One region of the Lentilitoribacter sp. EG35 genome, then DNA from elsewhere that is predicted to be linked to it. Evidence: predicted binding sites of a transcription regulator. Region 1 holds the regulator's gene; each other region holds the start of a gene.
The links. The regulator LexA, encoded in region 1, represses DNA repair genes until DNA is damaged. The targets are predictions, from matches to a motif close to TGTTCNNNNTGTGTTCNG.

Region 1 (6,923 bases):
TCGATTGGCACGTTTACAAAAAATAGGATGCCAGATCAAAGCCTTGCAGATGCGGCATTTTCTGTTCCTGCGGAAGGTGGAAACACGGATGTTTTAAAAGGAACCTTTGGTCCAGTTATATTACGTGTTTCGAAGATTGAGCCTGCGGTAACCCGAACATTGGATGATGTGAAAGAAGACATTCGTCGGCAACTGGCACTTATCGCAGCTGCAGATACTTTGTTGGATGTGCATGATGCCTACGAAGATGATCGTGCAAGCGGGTTGACACTTATTGAAGCCGCCGACAAGCAAAACCTAAAAGTTGTGACGATTGACATGATTGATCGAACAGGCGCCGACGATAAAGGCGTTGCTGTGGAAGGCATTCCGCAATCGCGTGAGGTTATCACCCAAGCTTTTGAATCGGACATCAACCTTGAAACACCTCCAATTAATATTGGTTCTGAAGGTTTTGTTTGGTTTGAAGTTCTCGACATTATTGCAGCCCGAGACAGAACACTTGATGAAGTCAAAGATAGAGTATCAGCAGATTGGTTAGCAGCAGAAACGGAAGCGGCCTTGGTTGCTAAAGCTGATGAGCTGAAAAAACAACTCGATGATGGCAAAACACTAGCTGCGGTCGCAGATGAGCATACGATTAATCTTGAGAAAAAGATCGATATTACACGTGGTGCACCCGATGCTGTGTTTAATCTGGCAACAATTGAAGCAGCTTTTGCTGGTCCTATCGGATTAACAACTGTTGCACCTGACGCCAGCGGTGCCAATCAGGTCTTAATGAAAGTTGTGGCCGTAAATGTCCCAGAAGATGCTTTATCCGATCAGGCGATTACTCAAAATCTAGAAAACTTTAATGCAGTGGCAGGCAACGAAGTTGTCGGACAATTTGTTTCACGCCTCCAATCAGAATATGGCGTAACAGTAAATCGTGAGCTTGCTTCCCACATTTTGGCGCAGTAATCTTTTTGGGGAGTTTTTATGTCTGATTTAAAAAGATTTATCGGAATGGTCGCCAACGGCGATAAACTTTCTACGGATGAGTCTCGCCAAGCATTTGATTCCATCATGTCAGGTGAAGCAACACCTTCCCAGATCGGCGGCTTTCTTATGGCGTTGCGTATGCGTGGCGAAACCGTTGAAGAGATATCTGGCGCTGTTGCGATCATGCGTGAGAAAATGCTGCCCGTAAAAGCTCCCGCTGATGCCATAGATATTGTTGGTACTGGCGGAGATGGCTCGGGTACTTATAATATTTCAACATGCACAGCTTTCGTAACAGCAGGCTGCGGTGTAAAAATTGCCAAGCACGGCAATAAGGCCCTTTCATCAAAAGCAGGAACTGCAGATTGTCTATCTGCGCTAGGCCTAAGCCTGGCGTTGGACCCTAAAGGCATTGAAACATGTATTCATGAGGCCGGTATCGGCTTTATGTTTGCGCCAAACCACCATTCTGCCATGCGTTATGTAGGGCCTACACGGGTTGAACTGGGCACACGCACAATGTTTAACCTGCTTGGCCCCCTTTCCAACCCAGCCGGCGTCAAAAGCCAACTTACAGGCGTTTTTGCACCCGAATGGGTAGAACCTCTCGCACATGTGCTAAAAGACCGTGGTTCAAAATCAGTCTGGGTTGTTCACGGCAATGGTCTTGATGAATTGACAACAACGGGTGAATCCCAAGTATCAGCTCTTCTCGATGGACAGATCAAGAACTTTACTGTCTCGCCAGAGGATGCAGGTTTAAAACGTGTTGATCTATCTGCACTTAAAGGCGGAAGTGGTGAAGAAAATGCCACAGCTCTTAGAGGTGTCTTACAGGGCGATAAAAACGCCTATCGAGAAGTTGTTTTGCTGAATACCGCTGCTAGCTTGATTGTAGCACAGAAAGCCGAAACCTTGATTGAAGGCGTTGAAATAGCAGCCAAAACGATTGATAGCGGTGCAGCACTCAATACACTTGAGCAACTTGTTGCAACCTCCAATCGCTTAGCCCCAACTGAAAGCTAAATATGGCTGACATTTTAAAGAAAATCGAAGAATATAAACGCGTCGAAATAGAAGTTGCCAAGGCTAAAATGTCCCTCAGCGATCTAAAGGCAAAGTTCGCCGATGGTGATGCTCCACGTGGATTTAAAGCAGCGCTAGATACAAAAAAAGCCAATGGAGAATTTGGCCTTATTTCAGAAATCAAAAAGGCTAGTCCTTCTAAAGGTTTGATTAGGGAAGATTTCAACCCGCAGGAACTTGCCAAAGCCTACGAACAGGGCGGTGCGTCATGCCTTTCTGTTCTTACTGATACTCCGTCTTTTCAAGGCGCGCCTGAGTTTTTAACTGCTGCAAGAGATGCCTGCGCCCTACCCGCTTTGCGCAAAGATTTCATGTTTGAACCTTATCAGGTCTATGAAGCGCGCGCATGGGGCGCAGATGCAATTCTCATTATAATGGCATGCCTAAGTGACGATGAGGCTAAGGCTTTAGAGGATTGTGCCTTTGAACTTGGTATGGACGCGCTTATTGAAGTGCATGACGAGATCGAGACTGAACGAGCACTCAAACTTGATAGTCGATTGCTGGGTGTCAACAACCGAAATTTACGCACCTTTGAAGTCTCGCTTTCCAATTCAGAACGCTTAGCCGCGATGGTACCCGATGATTACCTGCTTGTTGGAGAAAGCGGCATATTTACTCATGATGATTGTTTGCGTTTACAAAAGTCAGATATCAGCACATTTTTGGTGGGCGAAAGTCTTATGCGCCAAGAAGACGTTACCAAGGCGACTAAAGAGCTTTTAGGGGCAGCCAGAAGAGTTGGTGATAGATGATGACGAACGAGGGCAAACTCACACATTTAGCTGAAGATGGGTCTGCCTCTATGGTCGATGTAGGTGATAAGACTGCGACTACGCGAGAAGCTATTGCGGTTGGTCAAATTAAAATGGCACCTGAAACACTTGCGCTCATTCGCGAGGGTAACCTTAAAAAAGGTGACGTTATCGGCACGGCTCGCCTTGCTGGCATTATGGCTGCAAAACAGACCTCAAACCTGATCCCACTTTGCCACCCGCTACTATTGACTAAAATCGCGGTGAATATTGAAGAAGCACCTGAACTTCCCGGTTTACGCATTACATCTACCGTTCGTCTTTCAGGAAAAACAGGTGTCGAAATGGAAGCGCTGACGGCATGTTCTGTTACATGCCTAACCATCTACGATATGGCTAAGGCGGCGGATAAAGGCATGGAAATCGGTGGCATTCGTCTTGTTAAGAAAACTGGGGGTAAATCTGGCGAGTGGCATGCAGATTTATCGGATAGCGCTACATCATGAGCCTACTTCCCGTTGACGAAGCATTATCAAGACTTCTTAAGGGTGCTGAACCTAAGGGTGAAGAAAAGGTTTCAATCAGCGATGCTCATGGTCGCATTTTAAGCCAGAACATTTCATCCAACCGCGCGCAGCCACCATTTAATGCATCAGCAATGGATGGTTATGCGGTTCGCTATGATGATGCCTGCAAAGCTGGCATGACATTGCGTGTTGTTGGTGAATCCGCTGCAGGGCGAAGTTTCACAGGTGTTGTAAATAAAGGTGAGGCTGTCCGTATCTTCACAGGTGCGCCAGTGCCCGCTCAGGCTAATACGATCCTCATTCAGGAAAACACCAAGATCATTGCAGAAAACGTCATCAAAGTTACTGACCCGGCACAAAAAGATCGGCACATCAGGCTCAAAGGTGTTGATTTTGATGAAAATCAGATGCTGCTGGAAAAATCTCGACGCCTGGACTATTCCGCCCTCACCCTAGCTGCATGTATGAACCAGTCACATATGGCGGTTTTTGAAAAACCAGATGTCTACGTTCTGGCAACGGGTGACGAACTCGTAAAACCGGGCGGAACACCAGATGAAAACCAGATCATTTCATCTAACAGCTATGGCGTTGTGGCCTTATGTTCGAGCGCAGGAGCAAATGCTGTCGATCTCGGAATAGCTACCGATAATTTGGATGATATCAAAACACGCGTGCAAAAAGCAATTGATAGCAAAGCCGATATTCTTGTGACCATTGGTGGCGCATCTGTTGGCGATTATGATTTGGTACAAAAAGCTCTTATCGACATGGGTATGGAGCTTAATTTTTGGAAAATCGCCATGCGTCCTGGTAAGCCACTTATGTTTGGCCAACTTGGTAACATGCGTTTCATGGGATTACCGGGTAACCCAGCATCATGTTTAGTGACGGCCAATTTATTTCTAGCACCGCTTGTTCGAAAGCTTAGCGGAAACCGGGCAACACAAGTCATCCAAAAAGCGAGAACTACAGTTGATCTTACGGAAAACGCCTCCCGACAAGATTATATGCGAGCCCGCATCGAATATGATAAAAATGGAAACCTAACTGCTACCCCATTTTCTCGGCAGGATTCATCTCTGGTACGTGTCTTTGCCGATGCAAATGGTCTTTTGATTCGCCCCCCAAATGCAAAACCGGCGAAAAAGGGCGATACTTGCGACGTAATCTTGTTAGATAGTTGAACTATTTGGAATTAATTTTGCAAAGCAAAACCAAATATTTCTTGTTCAGTAAGAATAGAACAGTGCGATAACAGGCTTACGCAACTCGCTTTAACTAATCATCTATAAATTCATTATATTTTTCAATCATCTACATGTACCGGCTGAACCAAGGATCTGCCAGATTCATCATCTAATATGATCCAATTGTTCAATAACATTTATGTATTCCGTCTATGTTCCTCTTTGTTCAAGTGAAACACGTAATTTCATAGCAATGTTCTTTAAATGTTTTTTAACACTTGCGGAACACATATAGAACATATAAGAATTGTTCTTGATTTGTTTCATTTTGCAAAGGTATATCATATGTTGACCCGTAAGCAGCAAGAGTTATTATTTTTCATTCATGAGCGGATGAAAGAATCCGGTATACCTCCATCATTTGATGAAATGAAAGACGCGCTTGATTTAGCATCTAAGTCTGGAATCCATCGCTTAATTACAGCGCTCGAAGAGCGTGGTTTTATTCGAAGACTCCCTAATCGAGCACGTGCACTTGAAGTTATAAAACTACCAGAGAGCTACCAAAACACATCACCTCCGCCGCGCGGCTTTACGCCAAGCGTTATTGAGGGCAGCAAAGATAGAACACCGACACAGAGTTTGAAGCCTAAAGCATCCAATGATGATAATGCCGGCGCATTAAACGTTCCGGTCATGGGGCGGATTGCCGCGGGTGTTCCCATATCGGCAATACAACACAATACGCATAATGTGGCTGTTCCGGTTGATATGCTTGGATCTGGAGATCATTATGCTCTTGAAGTCAAAGGTGATTCAATGATTGAGGCTGGAATTTTTGATGGCGATACGGTCGTAATTAAAGATACCAACCATGCCACACCCGGCGACATCGTCGTTGCACTTGTTGATGAAGAAGAAGCTACACTAAAACGGTTTCGTCGTAAGGGTGATTCAATTGCTCTGGAAGCTGCTAACCCAGCCTATGAAACACGAATTTTTGGACCTGACCGTGTTAAAGTTCAAGGCAAATTGGTAGGTCTTATTCGCCGCTATCATTAGTTTTGGTATTCAGTTCTGGTGCGTTGGCCTTGAAATTAGTGAGGCCATGGTATTTGACGATTTCACCATTTGGCATTTTGTAGCTGCGGCTTCGCCAGTCGTAATAGCGGTGAGATGTCCAAGGCCGAACGCTATTGTTAATGGCGCTTACAATATTCCAATCGAGGGTAGATTGAGACGTCTTGTCCAGATTGCGATATAGGGCAAGAGAACCTGTTCTTCGCAGTGAATTTTGATCAAGCACCATTACATTCTTATCGCAAGTGCTGTTTTCGTCTTTTAGCCTTGTAGACAAGATTACAATATTTGCGCGATCGCAGGCGATTCTTAAATATCTTTGATCTGTAATTGTTGCGATTTTGACCTCGCTGTTTTCAAAGTAGCAGAATTGACTCGATACACATTTAAACTCCGCAAACGCGGTCTGGTTTGAGAGTCCATCAAACTTGGGCCAAAATTCAACCGCCTCCTCCGAAAGCAACTCCTTGGCTTTCTGCTTATTAGAAAGCTGTATTGGCTTACCTATCTGAAACTTATAGGCATCTAACCATTGATCAAGAATAAACTTTGATGGTCGTGATCGATTAATACTTAACTGGTTTGTATTTGACTTGCGAATTCCTACAAGCTTGCCATCTTCGCTAATCAACATGTCAGGAATTTTGGGGTTTACCATTAACAATCCCAATGCTGAGAACCCAATCAAAGCCAATCCTGTAAAACGCAACTTACTTCTGAAACAGATAAACACAACAAAACCAACGGACGCTAGGAAGCTTGCGATTGGAGACGGCTTCCCGATTGCAATATTGCTGCCTAAACTGGCCACCCACTCTGCAATCATAATAACTATTTCAATTGACCATCCCATTGCCATCAGCGGCCAAGTTTCAAGGCCAAATGGCATGAGTAACACAGAGAGAAGTGCCAGTGGCATGACCAACAACGTGACAATTGGCATGGCAAGAACATTCCCTAGTACGCCATACCCTGCGAACTGATAGAAATGCTGAACAGCGAAGATACCAGTTGCAAGTCCAGCTATGATTGCAGTTGCGGCAAGACCTATAAAAAACCGAACGAGAAATATAAAGCCATCATAGATACCTCCCCTCGAGCGCTCATAGGCTGCAGAAAAATTTGCCCAACCTGTATAAATGGCCACGAGCGCCGCTGCAGCGGAAAATGACATCTGAAAACCAGGTGTCATCACTGCTGATGGTGAGATGACGGTTATAACGATTGCCGCAATTGCTACATTGCGTAATGTAATGGCGGGTCGTTCCATTAATACTGCTAACAATACGATGACCAGCATG
Region 2 (6,923 bases), on a different contig from region 1:
TCAAGGCGGAATAACACCTGATGAAGAGGCAATACTTGATACGATTGCGGGAGATATTTCTGATTTTGAACGACGGGCATCCAGTGCCGAGCGCGATACTCAAGATCGCCTCATTGCACATTATCTTGCCGACAGGATAGAAGATGAATTTACTGGCCGAATCGCAGGTGTGACCAAAGCAGGACTATTTGTCTCGTTGCCAGAATACGGCGCAGATGGTTTTATACCCATATCCAAATTAGGAACTGATTACTTCATCTACCATGAAGCGCATCAAGCCTTGGTTGGTGATAGAAGTGGCCTCGGTTTCCGTTTAGGTGATCAAGTGGATGTAAAGCTCGTAGAAGCTGTTCCACTTGCCGGAGCTTTAAGATTTGACATGCTGAGCAAGGGCGAGAAAATGCCAATGGGAGCGCGATCTTTTCATAAAACGAAGAAAGGTCGAAAAGCTGGAACCCGTCCACCACGCAAAGCAAAACGCAGAAGGTAATTTCTGATGTCTGAAACTGAAGTATATCAAAATGAAGTGGTGCAGTTCGAGCGCCCTCTTTCACTCGCAATGAAGCGTGGTTTTAAAAGTAGTTGTCCAAAATGTGGTACAGGCCGTCTTTTTGATAAATATGTAAAAGTCACAAATCAATGCAGTAATTGTGGTGAAGATTTGCACCATCATCGTGCAGATGATTTGCCTGCCTATCTTGTTGTTATGATTATTGGTCATATCGTCGTTGCTGGCTTTATGTTTGCGGAAATGAGCTATCAGCTCGCAGTATGGCAACACCTCCTCATTTGGATTCCAATCACGGCTATTTCATCCCTTCTGCTATTACAGCCCGTAAAGGGTGCTGTTGTTGGCTTGCAATGGGCACTACGTATGCATGGGTTTGGTGAAAAACCAGATTATGATGACCCTAAGTAGTTTAACTCAAGTATAAAAGTGATATCCCATTGAAACCTAAAGACGCAGCCACTCTTTTGCTTTTAGACCGAGACAAAGAACGTCCTGCGGTTTTGATGGGTAAACGTTCATCTAAACACGCCTTTATGCCAAACGTCTTTGTTTTTCCCGGTGGAAGAAAAGATAGCAGCGATTGGCGGGTTAAATCTGACACACGACTGAATGAAGCAGTTGTGTCCAAGCTTATGGAACGCACCCATAGCCGATTTTCACACGCGACAGCTCATTCCTTAGCGATCGCTGCGGCCAGAGAACTTCATGAGGAAACATCACTCCATCTATCAAAAAACGGCGAATTATTTGACCTGTCACATTTAAGATATATTGCTCGCGCCATTACCCCGCTTGGCCAGAATCGTCGTTACGACACACGGTTTTTTACCTGTTTCTGCGATGAAGTTGAAATGGATCTGTCGACATTAAAAGACAGTAATGAATTAACAGAATTGCAATGGGTCGATGTACAATCTCCACAGAATCTGGATTTTCCGGACATAACAGCACGAATATTAAACCACCTCAGACATTCACTCAATGAAGACCGCACACTCCCCCACACTACGAAAACGCTGCATATATCCAATAAATGACGTTTTGAATTTGGGCAGTTTTGGCAATCCTTGGTAATCTTGCCATTTTTGAGCATAAGATTGTATAATAGACTTGACTTTTAGCCAGCGATTTGTAATTTCGCGTCAAGTTTGCCGTGGATGGAAGAATCCCCACGGCATCATTTTTTTTAAAGAAGGTAGCCCCAATGGCCAAGGCAACAACAATTAAAATTAAATTGCAGTCAACTGCTGACACTGGTTTCTACTATGTAGCCAAGAAGAACAGCCGTACAATGACTGAAAAAATGGTTAAAACTAAATACGATCCAGTCGTGCGTAAACACGTTGAATTTAAAGAAGCTAAGATTAAGTAATCTAATTTTTTTGCAGTTTTGAATTGAAGAACCCGCTTGTTGCAAGACAAGCGGGTTTATTTGTGGGTCGGCCAACACAACAGAAGTGGTACGAGGAGGCCACGAGAAGCTGTATATTGACCGACCACCCCACGACCCAGGAGATGCGGCGGACCTGAACATCATGGGGTATCTAAAGTTACAAAATGGTTTTACTCGTCAATACAATTAGTACAATCATTGCCTAAAATTGTACTTTAATCAAGTTTTTCGCCTGAACGTAAATTTTCTACATAAATTCAATGAGTTACTATTCAATACAATAAACAGAAAACGTATATTGCTACAAAATGGTATCAAAATATGATTTTTCAGTTAGGCGACAGTTTGTAAAACAACTCTGTTTCGCCCATCAGATTTTGCTTTATAGAGCGCATCATCCGCACGCTTAATAAGCGTTTCACTTGAATCCTGCTCTGGATCGTAGTTCGTAACACCTACCGACGTAGTGAGTTCTAGCTGCCCTGTATCACCCGGCAAATTGAATGCCGATGTTTCAATTGCTGCACGAAGACGCTCAGCAATCTGTGCAGCCATCTCCGCGGTCGTATCTGGCATAAGGACCACGAATTCCTCACCACCAAAGCGGCATGCAAGGTCAGCACCACGCACAGAGGCACGGAGCCTGCGAGCGAACTCTCGCAAAATTTCATCACCGGCATCATGACCATGAGTATCATTCACATTCTTAAACTTATCAATATCGGTAATAAGCATCGAAATAGGTGTGTTTCGCCGTTTAGCTCTGGCTATTAACTTACCCATATAAGCATCGAGAAAATGTCTATTATTTAAACCGGTCAACGGATCAACTACAGCAAGTTCGACAGATTTATTCAGGCTCTCACGCAGTTTCTCGCTAAATCGAGATCTCTTAATCTGCGTTAGTGAACGGGCATATAACTCATTTGGGTCTAGCGGTTGTAGAATGTAATCATTTACCCCGATATCAAGAGCACGAACTACTTTTGGTTCGTCGCCAGTCTGCAAGATGACAAGAATAGGTACAAATCTCGTAATTTCCCGTGACCGCAATTGCGAACATATTCGCAAGGGATCAACACCGGGCAAGTTGTCATTGATTATAATAAGCTCATATGGATTTTCACCAGCATGAAAAAGCGCTGTTTCAGCATCCGAAATAATATCAACATCTGCGATACCAGATATAGCACGTGTTATTCGGTCCTGAGAATTGACGCGACCATCGACAAGTAACGTCATGCCTTTCTCGTCAATCCCGCTTTTATTCAAAGGTTTTTCATCAACATCATCTATCACCAAATTATTTCCGGCGCGAACGCGAAGCTCATCCGTAAGCATTTTCAAACGCAGTAAACTTTTCACACGCGCCATTAGCTGCATATTATTAACTGGCTTAGTCAAAAAGTCATCTGCGCCGCATTTTAAACCCTCAACACGATCTTCCGGTTGATCGAGCGCGGTGACCATCACCACTGGGATATGTGTGGTCTTTGGATTTGCCTTCAACCTGCGACACACTTCAAAACCATCAATGCCGGGCATCATTATATCGAGCAATATCAAGTCGACTTGCGTTTTGTCGCAAATTTCCAATGCAGAAAGGCCATTTTCAGCGGTCAATACATCAAAATATTCGGCCAACAGATGTGTCTCTAGCAATTTCACATTCGCCGGAATATCATCAACAACTAAAACACGTGCGGTCATACTATTTACTCGGCAGCTTTATTATCTAGAAAACTTTTAATGGTCTGCAAAAATCCAGGCACTGAAATTGGTTTCGATATATATGCTTCACAACCACCCTGACGAATGCGCTCTTCATCGCCTTTCATGGCAAAAGCCGTGACAGCGATAACAGGAATACTATGTAATTCATCATCATCCTTGAGCCACTTCGTGACCTCAAGACCAGAGACTTCCGGCAATTGAATATCCATTAGGATAAGATCAGGCTTGTGAGCTCTGGCAAGTTCCACCGCTTCCAGTCCATTCATAATCTGAATTGTTTCGTATCCAGACGCTTCGATGAGGTCAGTAAAGAGCTTCATATTCAGCTCATTATCTTCAACAATCATAACTTTTTTCGTCATTTATTTGCCCAAAACAATCAAACTCGTTCCCAATTCCATTGCATCCTAGCGCGATTTAGTTGAAGAAATGGTAATTTATACTCAAAATTCTCGCCAAAGCATTAAGGAATTCGTAATTGGAAAAAGCAGAGAGTATCGCAATCGATGTGCTAAGCTGGATCGCAACCGATCCCGAGCTATTTAACCGATTTGTTGATCTATCAGGTTTAGATCCTTCCCAAATAAGGGAAGCAGCACAGGAACAAGGCTTTCTTGCCGGCGTTCTCGGTTTTATTATGAACCATGAGCCAACGCTATTGAACTATTGCTCAGCCCAGAATGAAAGACCAGAAGATGTAGCCCGAGCATTCCAATCACTTGGCGGACAAGTTAACAATGGTTGGTAGATGCTAAATATTGCGGATCTTAGACGTGAACTAAATAATCAACCAACCATCATATGTGATGTGGATGAGGTTGTGATTGAGTTTTTAACGCCGTTTAGAAACTTCCTTAATTCTCTAAACCTAGATCTAGTCAGCAATAGCTTTGCTCTGCATGGAAATATAATTGCAAAAGATACGGGGGGCGCAGTCGACGATCGAACCGTTAGCCATATGATTAATGAGCTTTATGCAAATCAGTTAACATGGCAAACAGCGGTTCCCACAGCAGCAAATACGCTTCATGAGCTATCTACAACTGCAAATATTGTGTTTCTGACGGCAATGCCACCTGAATATTACGTGCAAAGGCGTGAATTATTAGATTCATTTGACATGCCCTTTCCGCTTTTTGCTGCCGAAGGCGCAAAAGGACCACTCATCAAACAGCTAACTTCTTACAATGAACATGCCTCGTTTTTTATCGATGACATGGTTTATAATCATAAATCAAGCAAAGAACATTCACCTGAAACACACTCAATCCACATAATGGCTAATGATGAATTCAAAGCGATATCGCCTGCAGTAACTTCAGGCACTTTTGAAGCTGCAAATTGGCTGGAGATCAAAGACTTCATAGTCAGCAAAATTTAAGATGAGGACCGCATAAATCTACTTCAACTATTTACTTGAGCCCTCCTTGAGTTCCGTCTAAAGTCAAAGTGTTCGATCTTTGTTCTTTTTAGGTGCTTCCATGCTGCTCTCAGGATTCTGCCGTGATTGCTTTACAAAAGCCTCACCTGAACGGAAGCGCTGCAGATCTTGTGGCAGTCCTCGAATTCTTCGGCATAAAGAACTATCTCAGCTAAGCATAGCACATATAGACTGTGACGCTTTTTATGCGTCAGTTGAAAAAAGGGATAATCCAGAACTTGCAGATAAACCTGTTATTATAGGTGGCGGCAAGCGCGGCGTTGTCTCCACAGCTTGCTATGTGGCACGAATTCACGGCGTACGCTCTGCAATGCCGATGTTTAAAGCGTTGGATGCCTGTCCAGATGCAGTTGTTATCCCCCCAGATATGAAGAAGTATGCCAAGGTTGGAAAACAAGTCCGGCATCTAATGCAGGAACTCACACCACTAGTTCAACCAATTTCGATTGATGAAGCTTTTCTTGATCTATCCGGGACTGAACGCTTGCATGGTATGCCGCCAGCAGAAACGCTTGCCAGATTCTCCAGAAAAATAGAAGATGAAGTCGGCATAAGTGTTTCCGTTGGCCTGTCTTATTGCAAATATCTGGCAAAAGTTGCTTCAGACCAGGATAAACCCCGCGGTTTTTTTGTTGTTGGAAAAGAAGAGGCGATTGATTTTTTGGCGAACTTACCAGTGACCAAGATTTGGGGAGTGGGAAAAGCCTTTGCCAAAACACTTGCAAAAGACAATATCACTATGATCGGACAACTCCAAACCATGGAGAAAGCAGATCTCCTACGTTCCTATGGAATTATGGGGGCGCGTCTTTATAATCTAGCACGGGGTATAGATGATAGAAGTGTTCGCCCCAACTCTGGAGCAAAAAGCGTATCGTCTGAAACAACATTTTTCAATGATGTTTCAGATCTCGATAAACTAGCACCTATCTTACGTTCACTTAGTGAGAAGGTAGCCGCAAGGCTTAAAAAATCTGAAATCGCTGGTCATACAGTGGTTTTAAAGCTTAAAACAAATGATTTCAAATCCAGAACACGCAATCGCCGTTTATCTGATCCCACCATGCTGGCGGATAAAATATTTCGAAATGGTTTGGAATTGCTAAAAGCAGAGACAGACGGCACCAAATTCAGATTACTTGGAATTGGCGTCAATGACCTTTGCGATCCAGAACAAGCAGACCCTACTGATCTTGTTGATATCCAGGCAGCAAAACGTGCCGAAGCCGAAGGTGCTATCGATAAGATGAGAGCAAAGTTTGGTGTTGATATTGTGCAAACGGGTTATACGTTTAAGAGCAAACCAAGATCTGACGGTAAATAAACTTAAACCAGCTCGACATCCACAACACCTGGAGCTGATTTCATGGCAGCTGCAATTTCCGGTGAGATTTTATATCTCTCTGGAAGTTCAATTTCAATTTCACGATCACCCTGATCCTTAATCACGATAAAGGATACCTGCCCGCTTCCCTTTGTATTAAGATGGGCGGTGACAGCACTTAAGGCAGCACTATCACGTAAGAATATCCGCAATTCCTTCTGCGTTCGAACAGATTCCATCTCAAGCGACTGCACTGATTGAATACGCAATCCAATTCCCTCAGGCCGTTCTTCTGCATTCACGGTCAATATAAGAGATTTACCAGCCTCAAGAAGCTCGCGATGAAGAGCAAGAGCTTCGGAAAACAAAACAGCTTCAAACTGCCCTGTACTGTCAGACAATGTCACGATACCCATTTTGTTGCCTGTGCGTGTTTTACGTTGCTGAAAACCAGATACAGTTCCAGCCAATCGACCCGCCGTCGCACCCGCTTTCACCGCAACAGAGAAGTCAGCCCATT
Region 3 (6,923 bases), on a different contig from region 1:
GCTTGTGGTTTCGACACACCATTCTTAACAGCACCTTCAACAAAACGTACGCGCTGCTTGTCCATCTCCTCTTTAATCTTCTTACCCATAGCACGGCGCAAAAGATCAGCTTCGCCAAGCGAATAGCCAGAAAGAACCTGTGCGATCTGCATCACCTGTTCCTGATAGACAATCACGCCTTGGGTTTCTTCGATTAGATAGTCAATTTTAGGATGAATGGATGCAAGCTCTTCTTCACCATGCTTACGCGCATTATAAACCGGAATATTTTCCATGGGACCTGGACGATAAAGCGCCACAAGCGCAATAATATCCTCGATACGGTCAGGCTTCATCCCAATAAGCGCTTTACGCATACCTGCCGATTCAACCTGAAACACACCCACGGTCTCACCGCGAGACATCATCTCGTAAGATTTCTGATCATCAAATGGTATTGTGTTGATATCAATCTGCGTTCCGTTCTGCGCGACAAAGTCAACCGCAGTCTTGATAACGGTAAGCGTTTTCAAACCCAAAAAATCAAACTTAACAAGGCCGGCTTTTTCAACCCATTTCATGTTATACTGGGTTACCGGCATTGCAGAACGCGGATCACGATACATCGGTACCAATTGCCATAATGGTCGATCACCAATCACCACGCCTGCAGCATGTGTTGATGCGTGACGGTAAAGCCCTTCTAGCTTCTGAGCAATATCCAATAGGCGACCAACGATAGGCTCTTCTTCAACGGCTTCTGCAAATTTTGGCTCTTCTTCAATAGCTTTATGCAAAGGTGTCGGGTTAGCTGGATTGTTGGGAACCAATTTGCAAATACGATCAACCTGGCCATATGGCATCTGTAGGGTACGGCCTACATCGCGCAAAGCCGCCCTCGCCTGTAAGCTACCAAAGGTAATGATACTGGCAACTTGTTCACGGCCATATTTCTGCTGAACATACTTAATCACTTCTTCGCGTCGATCTTGACAAAAATCGATATCAAAATCGGGCATAGACACGCGCTCAGGGTTCAAAAACCGCTCAAACAGAAGTGAAAAGCGCAAGGGATCAACGTCTGTAATCGTCAAAGCATAGGCAACAAGCGAGCCAGCACCAGAACCGCGCCCTGGCCCAACGGGAATATCATTATCTTTTGCCCATTTAATAAAATCAGCAACGATCAGGAAATAGCCGGGAAATTTCATCCCGTCGATAATATCTAACTCAACCTTCAACCGATCCTGATAATCTTCAAGCGTATAACCAGGAGGCAAATCATAATCCTCAAGGCGCATCTTCAGGCCCTCAATTGACTGCCGACGAAGCTCGTCTGCCTCTGCCTTTAACGCGGCATCTTCACCACCATCATTGCCTGTAAAGCGAGGCAGGATCGGATCACGTTCAGTAAGTATCGCGGAACATCGAGTTGCAATTTCAACCGTATTTGCGATAGCTTCAGGAATATCAGAAAATAACTGAACCATCTCATCCCGAGATTTAAGATAATTATCCTCGGTGAGCCTAAACCGATTATCATCGGCAACAACAGTATTATGCGCGACTGCCATCAGAGCATCGTGGGCATCAAAATCATTTTGAGTAGGGAAAAAAGCTTCATTCGTGGCAACGAGTGGTAGGCGGTGATCATAAGCAAGGTTTACAATGCGAGCTTCCAGAGACCTGTCGTAGCCGCGCTGACGCTGCAATTCCATATATAATCGATCGGGAAACAATGCTTCTAAGCGGCGCAACCGTTCTTCAGCAACTTTGGGCTTGTTTTCTTTCAGTGGTAGATTGATCGGGCCAAAGGCACCACCCGATAAAACAATCAGACCATCTGTACGACCCTCCAACCATGAAAACATAATATGTGTGGCTTCATCATCAGAACCATGCAGATAAGCCCGGCTAAGAAGTTCAACAAGATTTGAATATCCCTGATCCGTTGCAGCCAAAAAAACAAGTGTTGGATATTCGCGTAGATATTCACGACCTTGCTTCGGCTCTTTTTCCTCCGCATCTTCCATATCGATGCTAAGCTGGCAGCCAATAATAGGCTGAATACCATCTCCAGTCGCTTTAATGGAAAATTCAAGCGCTCCAAACAGGTTATTGGTATCTGTGATAGCAAGCGCTGGCTGATTATCGTCTATAGCAGCTTTCAGCAGCGTCTTTATAGGAAGCGCGCCCTCAAGCAAAGAATATGCTGAATGAACTCTAAGATTTACAAAGTTTGGAGAGCTCATATTAAGTATCACCACTTCTGAGTATCGATAACAAATGCTGCGTTAGACAGCAGAACCCATTATCGAACAATGAGAGACGATAGAGAAGCTAAAATAAGAATGCCTCACAGTTTTTAAAACGAAGACAAAAGGACACAACAACTACCGATAAACATAGAAATAGATAAAAGGGCTGCACAATCACGCATAAAATAGGTCATAACATACTCCAATTCACTAATTGTTTTTATTATGTTCTAGTTTTGTTCCATTGTCAAATAAAATAAAACCCCTGAACGGTTCGCTCAAGGGTTCTACAGATATAGTAAATTATTTATTGTTTACGGCTTCTTTCAAAGCTTTACCAGCAGAGAACTTTGGAACGTTTCTCGCAGGGATATCAACTTCAGCACCTGTAGATGGGTTACGACCTTTAGAAGCCGCACGATGACCTACTGTGAAGTTTCCGAAACCAATTAGGCGCACGTCGCCACCTGCTTGAAGCTCAGAAGTCACTGTTCCGAAAACAGCTTCAACTGCTGCTGCAGCTTCTGTTTTTGCTAGACCAGCTTTTTCAGCAACAGCTGATACAAGTTCATTTTTATTCATAACAATCCCTTTCGATCGCATCAGACGACTCAGTTAATAACTGCCGAGAGTTTATCTATTCCAAGGCCCTACACAAGAATTCTAGTGACCTAATAGACAAGTATTTTACAAAAATTGCTATATTCCCCATAAAAAAAGGCCGGAAATCCGGCCTTTCTACTTAATATGTATAAATAATTCAGTGCGCTACAGCACCTGTAGTAGAATCAGTACCACTAGCGATCTCCGCAGGTGGCGTCCATTCTATTGCCTCTGGCACTCGAAGAAGTGCATTTTTAATGACTTCATCCATCATGGAAACAGGAATAATATCCATTTCGTTCTTCACATTATCAGGAATATCAGCCAAATCTTTTGCATTTTCCTCTGGGATTAACACGGTTTTGATGCCACCCCGCAGAGCCGCCAAGAGTTTCTCCTTTAAGCCACCAATAGGCAACACTCTGCCCCTCAATGTGACCTCACCGGTCATTGCAATGTCTTTGCGAACGGGTATTCCAGTCATAATAGAAACAATAGCTGTAGCCATACCTATACCAGCAGAAGGGCCATCCTTTGGTGTTGCGCCCTCTGGGACGTGCATATGAATATCGTTCTTATCGAACATTGGAGGCTCAACACCGAAATCTACAGCACGTGATTTAACATAGGAAGCAGCGGCAGAGATCGACTCTTTCATGACGTCCTTCAAATTTCCAGTGACTGTCATCTTACCTTTACCAGGCATCATGACACCCTCAATTGTGAGCAATTCACCCCCAACTTCTGTCCACGCAAGACCGGTGACGACACCAACTTGATCTTCACCTTCCGCCTCGCCATGTCGGAAAACAGGAACCCCAAGAAATTCAGTAAGGTTATCCTCAGCTATATCAATGACCTTAGTTTTTGTTTTCAAGATCTTTGTGACAGCTTTACGTGCAAGTTTAGACAACTCACGCTCTAAACTACGAACACCTGCCTCTCTTGTATATGCTCGAACAATCTGAAGCAGCGCCTTGTCAGAGACCGAAAATTCATCCTCTGCCAGCGCATGATCGCGGATTGCTTTTGGCAACAAGTGCCGACGTGCAATTTCTAGCTTCTCGTCCTCTGTGTAACCAGCGATACGAATAATTTCCATACGGTCCATCAAAGGACCAGGAATGTTGAGTGTATTCGACGTTGTGACAAACATCGTTTTAGACAGATCGTATTCAACTTCAAGATAATGATCCATGAATGTAGAATTCTGTTCAGGGTCAAGTACTTCAAGCAATGCTGATGATGGATCACCACGGAAGTCATTACCCATCTTATCAATTTCATCCAACAAAAATAGTGGGTTATTCTTCTTGGCTTTCTTCATCGATTGGACGATTTTTCCTGGCATCGAACCTATGTATGTTCTGCGATGACCACGAATTTCAGACTCATCGCGAACCCCACCAAGTGCCATGCGAACATACTCGCGTCCTGTCGCTTTCGCGATCGATTTTGCAAGTGACGTTTTACCAACACCTGGAGGACCAACTAAACAAAGGATTGGTCCCTTAATTTTTGCCGTCCGGGTTTGAACCGCAAGATATTCGATTATGCGTTCTTTGACTTTTTCAAGACCATAATGATCTTCATCAAGAATCTTTTCAGCTTTATTCAAATCAACCTTGATACGTGATGATTTTCCCCACGGCAAACCAAGCAACCAATCAAGATAGTTTCGAACAACTGTCGCTTCCGCAGACATTGGGCTCATCTGACGGAGTTTTTTAAACTCAGCATCGGCCTTTTCGCGCGCTTCTTTAGAGAATTTGGTTTTAGCAATGCGCGTCTCCAATTCTGAAAGCTCATCACCACCTTCTTCATTTTCACCAAGTTCTTTCTGAATAGCCTTCATCTGCTCATTCAGATAATACTCGCGCTGAGTTTTCTCCATCTGGCGTTTAACACGCGATCGAATACGCTTCTCAACTTGAAGAACTGATATCTCGCCTTCCATAAAGCCAAAGCATTTTTCAAGACGCTCTTTCACACTAATCGTGTTGAGCATATCCTGTTTCTCACCAATTTTTATAGCAAGATGCGACGCGATGGTATCAGAAAGTTTAGAAAAATCATCAATTTGGCCAGCAGCACTTACGACTTCCGGCGAAATTTTCTTGTTAAGCTTCACATAATTTTCAAATTCAGACACAACTGAGCGCGAAAGCGCTTCAACTTCAACCAAATCATCTTCGGGTTCTATTAGCTCGTCGGCAATAACCTCAAAATGGCCCTCGGTCTTCGTAAATTCTCTAATTTCGGCACGTGCCTTACCTTCAACAAGTACTTTAACCGTCCCATCGGGAAGCTTAAGTAACTGTAGGACGTGTGCTATTGTGCCAATCTCAAATATGCCCGTTGGATCTGGATCATCATCACCAGCATCTTTTTGAGTAGCAAGAAGGATCTTCTTATCAGATCCCATAACCTCTTCAAGCGCAGTTATAGATTTCTCACGACCCACAAATAACGGTACGATCATATGCGGAAACACCACAATATCTCGCAACGGTAATAACGGGAAACTTTCGTCACCGACCTTATTATCCAATGCTTGGGATTCCGGATTGATCTCTTCAGTCATACAAGTTCCTTTCAGATATCCGCGCGTTTACTAATGTTGCGCTGCGGATAGGTAATTTACTGGGCTCAAACGGAGCCAACAATTATAACTAAGAACACCCATTGATCGTTTCAAGATGGAGCGCTCCTAAAACCAGAATTAAACTATTGATTATTCATAGATTGATTCGAGCGAATACACCATCATTCTCCGCTTTTAACGCAGATTATACAAAAAAGCCGTCGCAAACCTTGCGACGGCTCAAAATCTGCAAAAAACGCTTCTTTTTCTATGCAGAAGCGTTTTCGGCTTCTGTATTACGTTCAGAATAAATATACAGTGGACGGGCGTTGCCAATCACCACTTCATCAGAAATCACCACTTCACGAACACCTTCAAGCGCCGGTAATTCATACATCGTATCCAGAAGAATAATCTCCATGATTGAACGAAGGCCACGTGCACCGGTTTTTCGCATAATTGCCTTCTTCGCAATTTCACGTAAAGCCCCCTCGTGGAAAGTCAATTCGACATCTTCCATATCGAATAGTCGCTGATACTGCTTTACAAGAGCATTTTTTGGTTCACTCAGAATTTGGATCAAAGCATCTTCATCAAGATCTTCAAGCGTGGCAATCACTGGCAAACGACCAATGAATTCCGGAATAAGACCAAATTTCACCAAATCTTCCGGCTCAAGATCTTGAAGAACCGTACCAACGCTGCGCTCATCTGGCGCTTCAACTTTTGCACCAAATCCAATTGACGTCTTATCACCACGAGCTGAAATCACTTTATCAAGGCCCGCAAACGCACCACCTACAATAAAGAGTATGTTGACCGTATCAACTTGCAAGAACTCCTGCTGTGGATGCTTACGACCACCTTGTGGTGGAACAGATGCAACTGTGCCTTCCATAATCTTTAGAAGCGCTTGCTGCACGCCCTCACCCGATACGTCTCGAGTAATGGAAGGATTATCAGACTTACGCGAAATCTTATCGACCTCATCGATGTAAACGATACCGCGTTGTGCACGCTCTACATTATAATCTGCAGATTGAAGAAGTTTAAGAATAATATTTTCGACATCTTCACCAACATAACCTGCTTCTGTAAGCGTTGTTGCGTCTGCCATTGTAAACGGGACATCAATAATCCGAGCAAGTGTTTGCGCAAGATACGTCTTACCGCACCCAGTCGGACCCACAAGCAGGATATTAGACTTTGCTAGCTCTATGTCTGCACCATTCTTTGTCTCATGAGAAAGACGTTTATAGTGATTGTGAACCGCAACAGATAAAACTCGTTTAGCTTTTGACTGACCGATCACATATTCATCAAGAGTTTCCATAATTTCTTGAGGCGTGGGAACACCTTCATTGGATTTAACCATTGAGGATTTATTTTCTTCCCGAATGATATCGGTGCAAAGCTCTACGCACTCATCACAAATGAATACAGTCGGCCCTGCGATGAGCTTTCGGACCTCATGTTGGCTTTTTCCACAAAACGAACAG

Region 2: AB2J24_RS03685 (DNA polymerase IV) is a predicted target of LexA. The motif match lies at 5,089-5,106, and genes of this name have one in related genera.
Region 3: dnaE (DNA polymerase III subunit alpha) is a predicted target of LexA. The motif match lies at 2,464-2,481, and genes of this name have one in related genera.

The regions. Positions count from the first base shown of each region.
Region 1 is NZ_JBFNGQ010000005.1:73,760-80,682, reverse strand. Features, by position in the region: gene AB2J24_RS10500 (peptidylprolyl isomerase) at 1-963, shown strand, start outside; gene trpD (anthranilate phosphoribosyltransferase) at 982-2,010, shown strand; gene trpC (indole-3-glycerol phosphate synthase TrpC) at 2,013-2,825, shown strand; gene moaC (cyclic pyranopterin monophosphate synthase MoaC) at 2,825-3,331, shown strand; gene glp (gephyrin-like molybdotransferase Glp) at 3,328-4,539, shown strand; gene lexA (transcriptional repressor LexA) at 4,888-5,604, shown strand; gene AB2J24_RS10470 (ComEC/Rec2 family competence protein) at 5,585-6,923, opposite strand, start outside.
Region 2 is NZ_JBFNGQ010000001.1:794,922-801,844, reverse strand. Features, by position in the region: gene rnr (ribonuclease R) at 1-490, shown strand, start outside; gene AB2J24_RS03720 (DUF983 domain-containing protein) at 497-919, shown strand; gene AB2J24_RS03715 (NUDIX hydrolase) at 949-1,548, shown strand; gene rpmG (50S ribosomal protein L33) at 1,716-1,883, shown strand; gene AB2J24_RS03705 (PleD family two-component system response regulator) at 2,238-3,614, opposite strand; gene AB2J24_RS03700 (response regulator) at 3,620-4,000, opposite strand; gene AB2J24_RS03695 (DUF3572 domain-containing protein) at 4,117-4,386, shown strand; gene AB2J24_RS03690 (hypothetical protein) at 4,387-5,019, shown strand; gene AB2J24_RS03685 (DNA polymerase IV) at 5,120-6,403, shown strand; gene dnaE (DNA polymerase III subunit alpha) at 6,406-6,923, opposite strand, start outside.
Region 3 is NZ_JBFNGQ010000001.1:787,292-794,214, reverse strand. Features, by position in the region: gene dnaE (DNA polymerase III subunit alpha) at 1-2,231, opposite strand, end outside; gene AB2J24_RS03675 (HU family DNA-binding protein) at 2,541-2,819, opposite strand; gene lon (endopeptidase La) at 2,998-5,424, opposite strand; gene clpX (ATP-dependent Clp protease ATP-binding subunit ClpX) at 5,693-6,923, opposite strand, start outside.